DNA from 2 places in the Paenibacillus sp. 203 genome. Region 1 is predicted to be linked to the other one. Evidence: riboswitches for the same ligand, from Rfam matches in the RefSeq annotation. Region 1 holds a riboswitch; the other holds the start of a gene.

The links. Region 1 has a riboswitch for ZMP and ZTP ahead of WA407_RS02400 (TIGR01440 family protein). Riboswitches for the same ligand answer to the same signal wherever they lie in the genome.
Region 2: it holds a riboswitch for ZMP and ZTP, as region 1 does, so the genes downstream of both, WA407_RS19280 (bifunctional 5,10-methylenetetrahydrofolate dehydrogenase/5,10-methenyltetrahydrofolate cyclohydrolase) here and WA407_RS02400 (TIGR01440 family protein) in region 1, are expected to answer to the same signal.

The regions. Positions count from the first base shown of each region.
Region 1 covers NZ_JAXCHD010000001.1:505,366-508,476, forward strand. Annotated here, with positions in the region: gene WA407_RS02390 (manganese efflux pump MntP) at 34-594, shown strand; gene WA407_RS02395 (low molecular weight protein arginine phosphatase) at 698-1,282, shown strand; ZMP/ZTP riboswitch at 1,361-1,442, shown strand; gene WA407_RS02400 (TIGR01440 family protein) at 1,663-2,250, shown strand; gene glyA (serine hydroxymethyltransferase) at 2,371-3,111, shown strand, end outside.
Region 2 covers NZ_JAXCHD010000008.1:165,476-168,586, forward strand. Annotated here, with positions in the region: gene WA407_RS19270 (stalk domain-containing protein) at 1-183, opposite strand, end outside; gene WA407_RS19275 (cyclodeaminase/cyclohydrolase family protein) at 376-1,011, opposite strand; gene WA407_RS19280 (bifunctional 5,10-methylenetetrahydrofolate dehydrogenase/5,10-methenyltetrahydrofolate cyclohydrolase) at 1,008-1,874, opposite strand; ZMP/ZTP riboswitch at 1,986-2,070, opposite strand; gene WA407_RS19285 (fatty acid desaturase) at 2,284-3,111, shown strand, end outside.

The DNA.
Region 1 (3,111 bases):
TACAAGAACAGACGGATAATGGAGGGATGGAGTATGCTGGCAGCCTCTGCCCATGCCGGGCAGGTTGTAACGATTCTGATCATGGCGGTAGCGCTAGGAATGGATGCGTTATCGCTGGGCGTAGGGATCGGCATGAAGGGGATACGCCTGCGAGACGTGCTGCGCATCAGTACTGTCATTGGCTTTTTTCACATTCTGATGCCATTACTGGGAATGTTCACAGGCCATTATATGAGTTCTTTATTAGGTCATGTGACGGCCTACTTCGCAGGGGGTCTACTCATCCTTTTGGGCGGGCATATGGTGTATAATTCCTTTAAAGGAGACGGCGTACAGGTATTGGATCATCGTTCGCCTTTAGGCCTTTTGCTGTTTGCACTTGGGGTGAGCGTTGACTCATTTTCTGTAGGAGTGTCACTGGGTATGTTCCAAAGTGATCTGGTGCTGTCCGTTCTGGCGTTTGGTTTTTGCGGGGGAGCAATGGCGATGCTGGGCCTGCTGCTGGGTCGCAAGGTCAGCCGTAATCTAGGAGATTATGGGGAAGCAGTGGGTGGTGCCATTTTGTTGGCATTCGGCTTTATGTTTATGTTTTGATTTTAGTGTAGACAGTGTAAAATAAGTGCAGGGTTATCGTAAAGGATTAGGATTATAGTAATCCTCTGTTTATATATTTTTTAACATACGGGGGGTGAAAACGTTGAAGAATATCTTATTCGTATGCACAGGAAATACCTGTCGCAGTCCAATGGCTGAAGGCATGCTGCGTAAGTTGGCTGCTGAGCATGGGCTAGAACTGGAAGTGCGTTCTGCGGGAGTAGCCGCGATGGAAGGCACACCGATATCCCGACATGCAGAGGCGGTTCTACGTGATCACGATATATCCGATCAGATCACTTCAACCCCTTTGAGCGACGGGCTTGCCGGGTGGGCGCATCTGATCTTAACCTTGACGCAAGGACATAAACAGCACGTAATTCAACGCTTTCCCCAAACGGCGGGCAAAGTATTTACACTTAAGGAATATGTGGAGAACCGGGATGCGGTGTTGAATGATGTACAGGAGTTGGATGGTTTATATGCTTCACAGCAGTTGATGGCTTCACTTGGACAAGAGCTATCGGCGCAGGAGCGTGAACGAATGATTGAATTACACCAACGGATTCCGGGCTTTGATATTTCAGATCCGTTTGGCGGTTCGCGAGAAGACTACGATGTCACAGCTGCGGAAATCCGTACGGCGCTGCATAAGCTGCTGGACAAGCTAAAGGCTTCTTCCGAATAAAATTAGTATTACTCATCTGTTTTGTACGGAATCTGTTGATTTTCGGCCGCTAATCCGTTAAGATAAGGTGGAAAAATGAGAATCCGATGTAACTGGCGACAAAAGTGGGATTAACCACGATGGAGCATCGGATATACGGCCGGTCGCCTGGGCAAAAGAGCAATTCCACATAGGTGTGGACTGCTCTTTTTTTCATATACAAGTTATGCCAGATTTTTAGCTGAGAGTTGATTCCTTTAAAGGTTCTTCCATTTTTTCTGCTCGAAATCTGAAACATCGGCTATAATATAGTCAGATTGTGATCAGGAGAGAGTGTGTTGAATTTGGGGCATGAGACCGTGCCTAGTCTCTGAGAGGCTGTTCAACCAAAGGAGGTTCCAATAGTGGGACAATTGGATCATGAGATTTCGCTAGAAGCACAGACCACTTCTGTTGTGCGGGAAATCGCAGAAGCAGCCAGTCTCAAGGCTGGTCGCCTGCTGGTTATTGGCGTTAGCACAAGTGAAGTGGCTGGAAGTCGGATTGGTACGGCGGGAGCGCTCGATGTGGCTCAGCAACTGTTGTCTGGAGTAGAGTCCGTTCGCAGGGAGTATGGCTTTGATGTGGCGTTTCAATGCTGTGAGCATTTGAACCGAGCGCTGGTCGTTGAACGGGCTGTGCTGGAGCGATTGGGACTGATGGAGGTTGCAGCTGTTCCTGTTCGTACAGCAGGAGGCTCTATGGCCACCGTCGCCTATCGTTCTATGAGTGACGCGTGTTTGGCGGCGAACGTGCAGGCCCATGCCGGGATAGACATCGGCGAAACGCTGATTGGCATGCATCTGCGACCCATTGCTGTTCCATTTCGCCCAAGTCTTCGCTGGATTGGCGAAGCACGTGTGACAGCGGCATTCACCCGTCCACCACTTATTGGTGGACAACGGGCAGTGTATAGTCTGGAGCAAGAAGTCGGCGGAAACTGCGATTAGCATTTGGCATGGCGGCATTCTTGTACTAATCTTTTTTGCATTGATGATGAGGTACCCAACAGAGGAGCAGGCGTTTGCTTGTATACCCAACAATTGACTATGGAGAGGGAGTAATCAATCATGATGGAACACCTGCGTAAAAGTGACCCGGCAGTGATGGAAGCAATGGGACTTGAACTGAAACGACAACGCCACAATATCGAGCTAATCGCATCCGAGAACATTGTCAGTGAAGCAGTAATGGAAGCCATGGGCTCCGTGCTGACGAATAAATATGCTGAAGGTTATCCGAACAAACGCTACTATGGTGGCTGTGAACATGTAGATATCGTTGAAGACATCGCACGTGACCGCGCAAAAGAATTGTTCGGCGCCGAGCATGCTAACGTGCAGCCTCACTCTGGAGCACAAGCCAACATGGCGGTGTATCTGGCAGCTCTCAAACCTGGAGATACTGTACTGGGTATGAATTTGGCGCATGGTGGCCATTTAACACACGGAAGTCCGGTTAACGCTTCCGGCTTGTTGTATAACTTTGCTGCTTACGGTGTACGCGAAGACAACTTCCGCATCGACTACGATGAAGTGCGCAAGGCAGCCTTTAAGCACCGCCCTCGTCTGATTGTAGCTGGCGCGAGTGCATATCCGCGTACTATTGATTTTGAAGCTTTTGCTTCCATTGCCAATGATGTAGGCGCTCTGTTTATGGTGGATATGGCACATATCGCTGGTCTCGTGGCAGCGGGAATTCACCCAAGTCCAGTTCCGCATGCCCAATTTGTAACAACAACGACACACAAAACGCTGCGTGGTCCGCGCGGGGGTCTGATTCTGACTCGCAAAGCATGGGCGCAAGCGATT
Region 2 (3,111 bases), on a different contig from region 1:
ACCCTCTACACGAGTCGGTACGGATTGATTATAACCCCACAGCCACAAGCTTCCATCAGACTGAATCAGACTCCCGGAATCATAGGCGCGAATATGGGATGTGGAGTTATCTCCGGCCGCCCATACACTGGGACTGAGCAGCAATAACGTGATTATACTGAGTAATAGAGCCCGTCTTTTCATACGATTTTCCTCATTTCTTGATCAATGTATCCCCCTATCCATAGACGTAGATTATATAGAAAAGTTTTCCAAAATGTATGAATTTCAATAAAATAACCTCCAAACCCACGATTAGAGATGGATTTGGAGGCTATTTTTAATGAGTAAGCAGAATATGTTGGTTCGAACAGGTTAAACACGGTTATGAGCAATCTAATTCGCTATTCGACTGCGCACCATCAACAAGGTTTGTTCTTTGATCTGTCCGATTTCACGGATGAGTGCGGCTGTCTTGGTCTCATAGGAGTATTTGACATCCAAATCTTTCAGCGAAGCAAGGTTAATATCGACGGTAAGCAGGGCAGATTGAGCGGCGGCTTCGAACAAGATCGCGCCGATGCCAAGATCCGAAATCACATTTTTATTGGACATTTCCACAATGTTGTAGGCTTGCGACAATCCGTCCCGGCATACTTCCAGCAGGCGCATGGGTACCTCAATGGCAGCGATCACCGCTGTCTGTAAGGAATGGGTACGATAGCGCTTCTCTTCGTCCGTTTCCTTGGGCAAACGCAGCGCGGTCATGTACTGTTCAAAGGATTGGATGTCTGCGACCATTAGTTCCTCACAATGTGCAGACAATCTTTCCATGCTGCTAATGACGTCCGTGATTTGTTCATGGATATGCGCATATTTTTCTCCTTGTGAAAGGTTGGCGGTCATGGAGGTCATAGCCGCGCCTAGTGCCGCAGCCAGTGCGGATACACTTCCTCCGCCGGGGGTAGGCGCTGCACTTGCAGCCTCTTTTAGAAAATGCCCGATGGAATGATTCCACGACAGTTCACTCATGAATAGACCACCTCTCTGGAGTAGTGTTGCAGATGTATTGCTTTGAGCAGATTTTTATACAAAATCGCAGTTGTTAAGGTGCCAACGCCGCCGGGAACCGGAGAAATGGCATGGACCTTTTCCCCAACGTCTAAAGCGGCATCCCCCACTATTTTTCCCTCTAGCGTCTCATTAATTCCCGCATCTACCAAAATCAGACCGGGATGAACCATATCCTGTGTAATCACATCAGGGCATCCGACTGCGACGAAGGCAATGTCTGCATGGCTCAGATGCTCTGCAATATCACGTGTTCCTGCATGACAGGCGGTAACGGTGGCATTTTCTCTTTGCAACATGTGGAAAAGGGGAAGTCCCACTGTCTGTCCGATGCCCACGAGAGTGACATTTTTGCCTGCCAATGTGTGACCGTAATGCTTGAGCAGCTCGATACAGGCTTGTGGTGTTGCGGGATATAGTCCTGCGTCACCTGTTACGGTAGCCAGCTTGTTATCAGGTGTAATCCCATCAATATCCTTGTAGGGGGCGATGGATTGTTTAATAACGGAGGCGGAAAGATGTTGGGGAAGCGGCAGTTCCAGCATAATGCCATGTACATGGGGTGCATTGTTCAGACTGCCGATCAGGTGCAGTAGCTCGGTTTCGCTAACATGACGATCAAAAGTATGAAGATGAAATGAGATGCCCAGCTTCTCCGCTACTTTTTGCTTGGTCCGGGCATAGTAGGCAGAAGCCGGATCGCCTTCTACCAATAGTGTCGCCAGATGGGGACGGTGTCCTTGCTGCTTCATTTCTTCTACCTGTGAACGGATCGTTGCATATACTTGCTCAGCTGCTTCTTTGGATTTCATGATAATAGCCATAGTCCGAGCCTCCTCTGAATTTATCGCGTGATTTATCAACAGGTTGTCATGGTCTTGTAAACGAAAAAAAGTATTTGCACAAGGTCGTCAAGACAGACGAATCCTCTGCAAATACTTCTCCCAGGCGAACGGTACGCTTTTTTTGTATGCTCCCTCGTGGTTCATTCCACTGACTTCGCCAGTCACATACAGCGTTATTATAGCTTATATTTTAACAAATAATCCTCAGAAAAGAAACCCGCGAACATTTGGAAAAGGGATTATGTTACTTGTCTATATGACAAATGTCATATACCCGAGCTGACGTTTATGACTACAGCGTCTACAGTCTTCACCTTATACTGAGATTAGATCAACATGTACGCCTAACAGGATCAAGGTATAGGCGTCATTTTAAAGGAGGATCATAATGAGTATGACACAACTCCCATTAGCCCAATTAAAAAAAAATATGGCTCCCTACGAGAAAATAAACACGAAATCCAGCGTTCTGCAACTCATCAATACTTTGGGTCCACTGATCCTATTGTGGTATGCTGCTTATCTTAGCCTGTCGGTTTCGTACTGGCTGACGCTTCCCATTGCCATTGTTGCATCGGGGTTTGTGGTACGGACGTTTATTATTTTTCATGATTGTGGTCATCAATCCTTCTTCAAAAGCCGCAAGCTGAACGACATTGTGGGAACGATTACAGGTATTATTACGCTCTGTCCTTATCATCAATGGAAAAATAGTCATGCGATCCACCATGCAACCAGCAGTAATCTGGATAAAAGAGGCACAGGTGACATGTGGGTGCTCACGGTAGAAGAGTACACAGAGGCTTCCACATGGACACGGCTGGCCTATCGCATATATCGAAATCCTTGGGTTATGTTCGGACTAGGTCCGATCTATACTTTTTTGATTTCCTATCGCTTTAATATCAAGACAGCCAAACGCAAGGAAAAAATGAACACTCATGTGACGAATATATCCATCGTTGCATTGTATGCACTGTTGTGCTGGGCTATTGGATGGCAGGCCTTCCTTCTGGTACAGGCACCTATCTTTTTTGTATCCGGTATGTTGGGCATCTGGTTGTTCTATGTACAACATCAATTTGAGGATTCGTATTTTGAGCACGATGAAGAGTGGAGTTATATTAATGCAGCCGTAGAAGGCAGTTCTTACTACAAGCTTCCTAAAGTATTGCAATGGATCACGGGGAATATCGGATTTCATCACGTTCATCAT